DNA from 2 places in the Paenibacillus sp. V4I5 genome. Region 2 is predicted to be linked to the other one. Evidence: a T-box and tRNA genes for the amino acid it is inferred to sense, from the RefSeq annotation. Region 2 holds a T-box; the other holds one or more tRNA genes.
The links. The T-box of region 2 lies ahead of trpS (tryptophan--tRNA ligase). A T-box ahead of a tRNA ligase gene usually reads a tRNA of that ligase, here a tRNA-Trp.
Positions count from the first base shown of each region.

Region 1: it has a tRNA-Trp gene. The T-box ahead of trpS (tryptophan--tRNA ligase) is inferred to sense a tRNA for this amino acid. The anticodon was not compared.

Region 1 is NZ_JAUSZB010000002.1:5,955,856-5,959,327, forward strand. It holds rRNA gene QFZ78_RS29170 (23S ribosomal RNA) at 1-504, shown strand, start outside; tRNA gene QFZ78_RS29175 (tRNA-Asn) at 585-660, shown strand; tRNA gene QFZ78_RS29180 (tRNA-Ser) at 664-755, shown strand; tRNA gene QFZ78_RS29185 (tRNA-Glu) at 771-845, shown strand; tRNA gene QFZ78_RS29190 (tRNA-Val) at 859-934, shown strand; tRNA gene QFZ78_RS29195 (tRNA-Met) at 988-1,064, shown strand; tRNA gene QFZ78_RS29200 (tRNA-Asp) at 1,099-1,175, shown strand; tRNA gene QFZ78_RS29205 (tRNA-Phe) at 1,195-1,270, shown strand; tRNA gene QFZ78_RS29210 (tRNA-Thr) at 1,289-1,364, shown strand; tRNA gene QFZ78_RS29215 (tRNA-Tyr) at 1,374-1,455, shown strand; tRNA gene QFZ78_RS29220 (tRNA-Trp) at 1,468-1,541, shown strand; tRNA gene QFZ78_RS29225 (tRNA-His) at 1,567-1,639, shown strand; tRNA gene QFZ78_RS29230 (tRNA-Gln) at 1,662-1,733, shown strand; tRNA gene QFZ78_RS29235 (tRNA-Gly) at 1,742-1,816, shown strand; tRNA gene QFZ78_RS29240 (tRNA-Cys) at 1,827-1,900, shown strand; tRNA gene QFZ78_RS29245 (tRNA-Leu) at 1,910-1,998, shown strand; tRNA gene QFZ78_RS29250 (tRNA-Leu) at 2,019-2,097, shown strand; gene QFZ78_RS29255 (sensor histidine kinase) at 2,249-3,472, shown strand, end outside.
Region 2 is NZ_JAUSZB010000002.1:6,073,149-6,076,620, reverse strand. It holds gene QFZ78_RS29860 (metal-dependent hydrolase) at 1-456, shown strand, start outside; gene QFZ78_RS29855 (alpha/beta-type small acid-soluble spore protein) at 586-813, opposite strand; gene QFZ78_RS29850 (DUF5325 family protein) at 968-1,150, shown strand; gene trpS (tryptophan--tRNA ligase) at 1,228-2,211, opposite strand; T-box leader at 2,276-2,541, opposite strand; gene QFZ78_RS29840 (permease) at 2,701-3,472, shown strand, end outside.

The DNA of each region.
Region 1 (3,472 bases), 120 kb from region 2:
AGTGATCCGGTGGTACCGAATGGAAGGGCCATCGCTCAACGGATAAAAGCTACCCTGGGGATAACAGGCTTATCTCCCCCAAGAGTCCACATCGACGGGGAGGTTTGGCACCTCGATGTCGGCTCATCGCATCCTGGGGCTGAAGTAGGTCCCAAGGGTTGGGCTGTTCGCCCATTAAAGCGGTACGCGAGCTGGGTTCAGAACGTCGTGAGACAGTTCGGTCCCTATCTGTCGCGGGCGTAGGAAATTTGAGAGGAGCTGTCCTTAGTACGAGAGGACCGGGATGGACGTACCGCTGGTGTACCAGTTGTCTCGCCAGAGGCATCGCTGGGTAGCTATGTACGGAGGGGATAAGCGCTGAAAGCATCTAAGCGCGAAGCCCCCCTCAAGATGAGATTTCCCAGTATGTAAGACCCCTTGTAGACGACGAGGTTGATAGGTTCGAGGTGGAAGTGCAGCAATGCATGCAGCTGACGAATACTAATCGGTCGAGGGCTTAACCAATAAACCTAAAATTCTAACTTTACGCAAGTTTCGTATCTAGTTTTCAAGGAATAAATCCTTGAAGTGAACATTGTTTCTATTCCCTGATAGCTCAGTTGGTAGAGCACTCGACTGTTAATCGAGTTGTCACAGGTTCGAGTCCTGTTCGGGGAGCCATATGGAGAGGTGTCCGAGCTGGCCGAAGGAGCACGATTGGAAATCGTGTAGGCGTCACAAGCGTCTCGAGGGTTCGAATCCCTCTCTCTCCGCCACTATCTTTCTAGCAAGGCCCGTTGGTCAAGTGGTTAAGACACCTCCCTTTCACGGAGGTAACAGGGGTTCGAGTCCCCTACGGGTCACCATTCTTACTTCCATGGAGGCTTAGCTCAGCTGGGAGAGCATCTGCCTTACAAGCAGAGGGTCGGCGGTTCGATCCCGTCAGCCTCCACCATGATTCCTTTAGTAAGACTTGCTTTACTAGGATTCATCATATATGCTTAATGACGCGGGGTGGAGCAGCCCGGTAGCTCGTCGGGCTCATAACCCGAAGGCCGCAGGTTCAAATCCTGCCCCCGCAACCAATCTTCTTATAGAAGAAGATATTGTACTTAGCATGGAGCTGTGGTGTAGTGGCCTAACATGCCTGCCTGTCACGCAGGAGACCGCGGGTTCGAATCCCGTCAGCTCCGCCATTTTTTCAAAATCAAGTAAGGCTCGGTAGCTCAGTCGGTAGAGCAGAGGACTGAAAATCCTCGTGTCGGCGGTTCGATTCCGTCCCGAGCCACCATTTTTACAAACTTAATATGCCGTTGTAGCTCAACTGGTAGAGCAACTGACTTGTAATCAGTAGGTTGGGGGTTCAAGTCCTCTCGACGGCACCATTGCTTTGTGGAGGCTTAGTGAAGTGGCTAAACACGGCAGACTGTAAATCTGCTCTCTTCGAGTTCGGTGGTTCGAATCCATCAGCCTCCATTTACTTTTTCTAGGGGCATAGTTTAAGGGTAGAACAAAGGTCTCCAAAACCTTTGGTGTGGGTTCAATTCCTGCTGCCCCTGCCAAAAAAGTAAGAAACTTAATATTGTGGCGGTCGTGGCGAAGGGGTTAACGCACTGGTTTGTGGATCCAGCATTCGCGGGTTCAAGTCCCGTCGTCCGCCCATTATTACCCAAGTAACATAATGGGGATTAGCCAAGCGGTAAGGCAACGGACTTTGACTCCGTCATGCCAAGGTTCAAATCCTTGATCCCCAGTTTTATATGCGGAAGTGGCTCAGCGGTAGAGCATCGCCTTGCCAAGGCGAGGGTCGCGGGTTCGATCCCCGTCTTCCGCTCCATTATTACTAAGGCGCCATAGCCAAGTGGTAAGGCAGAGCTCTGCAAAAGCTTTACCCCCAGTTCGAATCTGGGTGGCGCCTCCACATTTATTAGCCGGAGTGGCGGAATCGGCAGACGCACAGGACTTAAAATCCTGCGGTAGGTGACTACCGTACCAGTTCAAGTCTGGTCTTCGGCACCATTATCTTTACAACTTCATATGCCGGCATGGCGGAATGGCAGACGCGCTCGACTCAAAATCGAGTCCGAAAGGGTGGAGGTTCGAGTCCTCTTGCCGGTATGAAGCAAAAATAGGACATGAAATCATTTGATTTCATGTCCTATTTTTTATATTGTATGGATATAAAATTTAATGCGTTTGAATCATATACAAATGGCTGTGAAATCGAGAAAATACTTCATTTATTTTTCTGACTGAAAGGAGGATGGATATGAGAAATTCCTTGCGTTTCAAATTCATTACTGGCTTTCTAATCATTATTATTCCGCTTGTATTTTTTCTATTATTTAATAATTTGTATGCAATAAATGTCGTACGAGAGCAAGTCTCCACAACAAATAGCAACTTACTTGCGCAGCATGTAAAGCAAATCAATCAGATATTTGCTGAAACTAACACCTATCTGTATGATTTATGGGATAACGAAATTGACATTAATCAGCTAAATGATCTCACATTTGGTACGGACGAGTATTTGCTAACTAAAAAAAGAATAGTCAATCGCTTTCAAACGAACCTCAATTATTTTTTTCTGCTGGATACCATATTTCTTTTTAATGACCGGACACAGGATGTGACCTTTGTAACTAAAAAGGATTATTATTTTCAGCAGCGGCTAATTACGGAATCAGTTCCAATAGAAATAACTGATCAGAAAAACATGGACTCGCCGGTATGGCAGTTAATTCAATTTGAAAATCGAACAGTCTTGATGAAAACTACGCGCCTGACGAACAATCTCATCGCGGGGGCAATCGTAAATACAGACAGCTTGGTCGCTTCGTTACAGTTTTTGGATATGGGGACAACCGGCGGTGCAGTCATACTTTCCAAAAATGGGGATGTCGCATCACATACGACGCTTGGAGCTTCGGAACTAAAGGAAGCCGTTGAAGCAGTACCTCATCTTAATAATACGTACCAAATTGTAACTGATCCGAAGGATAATAATAAATATTTGTTGATTAGTGTTTTTTCTGAAATTGCAAACATTAATTACACCGTAATGATTCCCGAAGGGACTATGCTGAAACATCTTCCATTCTTTCAGATAGCGGTATATTTTATCCCTTTGTGTGGGATATTGATTCTGCTTTTTTACTTATACTTTCTGCGAAGTGTCTTATTGAAGCCAATGAATACATTGATGCTTGGGATGAAACGTATTATGCGAGGTGATTTAAACATTCGATTGAATGAAGATCACTCGAGTGAATTTTCTTTTTTGATAGGCACGTTTAACAATATGGTTACAGAGATTTCAAAGTTGAAAATAAATGTTTATGAGGAGAAAATTCGTACGCAGGAGGCTGAATTTGGACTTCTGCAAGTGCAAATCCGACCGCATTTTTATTTAAATTCATTGAATATTATTTATAGTTTAGCAGCTATTAAGGAATATGCTTTGATCCAAAAAATGACACAGCATTTGGCA
Region 2 (3,472 bases):
TCTCTTGACCATTACATCGTAGAAAAAGGGCTTTATCGCAAAGACCCAACCCATATGCCCGGGGATAAATACACACTTATTGTAACATTCAACCTCTATGTGTGGAACGTAGTGAAACGAAGAACAGACGGTACCTTCCAGTTGGGTGAACTGAAGAATTCGAAGCTTAGGTGGATCGACACCGTCAAATGTGAGGACCATCCAGCCATCGAGGTGTCCAAAAGTCACGAAGACATCCAAGCCTTACTCTACTTCTCATCCTTCACATGTGCTGAAGTGAAAGAACATCGTTGGGGCTACGAAGTAAGATGGGCTGATGTGCGTTATCGTCACCGCAAGCAGTATCCTTTCGTAGGTGTTATCCGGATGGATCACAATTTCCAAACACTCGATTCTTATGTGGGCTGGGTAAGTGAAACTAGGCTTGAAAAGAAGCTGAAAGTTGAGCTTTATTAGAAAAGAGGCGCGTTAACCAAACGCGTCTTTTTTTACATTTAAAAAAAGACAAACAAAAAGCCCAGAGGGTTTTAGGCCCCTGAGCTTTATTGTTACACAAAACGGGAAAGCTATGAACGAAGTTAGGTTCTAGCTACGGAAGCCAGATTGTCCTGCTAGCGTTTGCTCAGCAATTTGCACCAAGCGACGAGTAATGTTACCCCCGATTGCACCAGCATCGCGAGTAGCCATATAACCCATGTAACCATCTTGAGGAATTTGGATGCCCAGCTCTTGAGCTACCTCATATTTCAATTGATCTAAAGCTTGGTTGGCTTGTGGAACTACCAATGTGTTACTGCTACGATTTTGTGCCATAAGGATTCAGACTCCTTTCAGTCAGCTATAATCTTTGATGTATTTGCAAGCTTGCAAAGATAGTATGTGGAGGAAATGAATTTATATGCACAGCGATCAAAAAAGTTTAAAATAAGAAGACACTGTTCAATCTTCTAGAAAGTAGGTCACGTTCATGAGCAAACCACTAGCTCTTCTTTTCGCTGTTGTTGGCACCCTGCTGCTCGCCTCCATCAGCTTATTCATTGCCCTCAGGCAGCCTTGGATGATCCTTGCCTGTTCCATCATCTCGTTAGGCTTTATTGGATATGGATTTGCGGTTAAAGCTAAGATTCGCAAGAAAAATACGCGGTCTTAACGAAGGAATCTACAACTATTGTCAAAAAGAGAAAGAGCCCAAACAGCTATATTAGCTGTTTGAGCTCTTTTTGCTTTTTATATAACAACGAAACCCATCCGCTTCTTCACTTCGAGCAGGGTTTGATCAGCCACTTCAGCGGCTTCCTGCGCACCTTTTTTCAAGATGTCGAAAATTTCACCTGAGCTGCGAATTTCACGATAGCGTTGTTGGATCGGCTCGAGAACAGCTACGAGGTGCTCAGCTAGATCCTTTTTGAAAGGACCATAGCCTTGCCCATCGTATTTGGCTTCAATCTCAGCTACACTCATCTCAGCAAAGTGTGAGTAGATCGACATCAAATTACTGACCTCAGGCTTGTTCTGTGGATCATACTTCACCTCACGGCCTGAATCAGTGACCGCACGGCTCAGCTTCTTCCGGATTACATCCGGCTCATCCAGCATGGCGATGTAACTACCTGCATTCGGACTGCTTTTGCTCATCTTTTTGGTTGCATCATCCAAAGACATGATTCTCGCACCAATCTCAGGCATATAAGGCTGCGGCATGACGAACATTTCACCAAACCGGTTATTGAAGCGGTTCGCCAAATCGCGCGTCAGCTCCAAATGCTGCTTCTGATCATCTCCAACTGGAATAAGGTCCGCATTGTATAACAAGATGTCTGCTGCCATCAGGGATGGATACGTAAATAGGCCAGCACCGACGGAATCCTTGCCTTCGGATTTGTCCTTAAACTGTGTCATACGCTCCAGCTCTCCCATATGCGTCAGCGTCGTCATGATCCAGCCGAGCTCTGCGTGCGCATGGACATGGGATTGCAGGAAAATGGATGCCTTACTTGGATCTAGCCCCGAAGCAACATAAAGCGAAGCTATAGACTCTGTTTGCTCCTTCAGAGCTGCCGGATCCTGCGGAACCGTGATGGCGTGCATATCTACGACCATAAAATAACAGCGATGCAGATGCTGCAGCTTCACATAATTGCGAAGTGCGCCAATATAGTTGCCAATCGTCAGCTGTCCGCTGGATTGCATACCGGATAATACTCGTTTCATTGGATAATCCCTCCAGAATTCTTAACTATTTATGGTTTAAAAAACAACAAAAAGGCCTCTCCCCGCAAGGGACGAGAGACCGTGGTACCACCCTAATTTGTCCTTGAACAATTGTTCAATAAGACCTTCAGGCTCTGATAACGGGGAGCTGCCGTTTGGCATACTTAGACAGATGAGGATGTTCTCCGGCCTAGGTTCCGGCAACCTGCATGCTGTGTTCAGCCTCATGCTCAAGGATCCATTCAGTTTGCTTGTTTCACCGGTTCACACCAACCACCGGCTCTCTGAGAAACGGAAAACAAACTTACTTGTTCCTATCATCGCGAATTGATTTTATATAATTATACACCCTAACAATCGATTGTCAATCAAGGACGTTGTCCTATCTGGACCTGCATGTACATAGGATAGATCATACTAGCCTTTCCATGGATAAAATAACTCCGCGTCCTTCGGGGACGCATCAACGGACAAAGGGGTGTCATTGAATTGCCATCGACTCTATATCGCTGGAGCCTTCCTATCTCCACGATGATTTGCGCGTTTCTCCTAATCTTAATCGTGACAACGAGAGAGCTTCCTCCTATGGGTTTGGTCATTTATGAAATCAAGCACGTCTTTACAGCCTTCATGGATATTTTTCTCGACGCTTTGCCTTTTATGTTACTAGGCGTCCTTCTATCCACGGTTGTTGAAAACTTCATTCCTGAAGCGTTCATCAGACGCATGACACCGCGGCACCCGCTAGGAGGTATCTTATTTGCCTGCGTTCTTGGCATCATGTTCCCGCTCTGTGAATGCGGAATGATTCCTTTCGTTCGTCGGCTCATGCGGAAAGGAATGCCTGTGTACATAGCCGTCATCTTCATTCTCGTCGGTCCGATTCTGAATCCTATTGTCTTCGCCTCGACGTTCATGGCTTTTCGTGGGGAGCCTTCAATGGCATATTCGCGAATGGGGCTTACATTTGGCGTTGCGCTCACCGTAGGATTGCTGCTGACTCGTTTCCTGAAAAGCAGTCCTTTGCGTCATCCTATCGACAATGAGGCAAATACGCTGCACCACCACGGGGGTTCCAGCCTTGAACATCACGCTGATCACATTCACGATCATGACCATGACCATCACCATAACCATAACCATAACCATAACCATAACCATCATAATCATCATGAACATGAACACAATCACGATCATCACCACGGTCACAACCACTCGCACGGCGGTGGTCGCGCGATGACTATGTTCAGCCACGGTACGA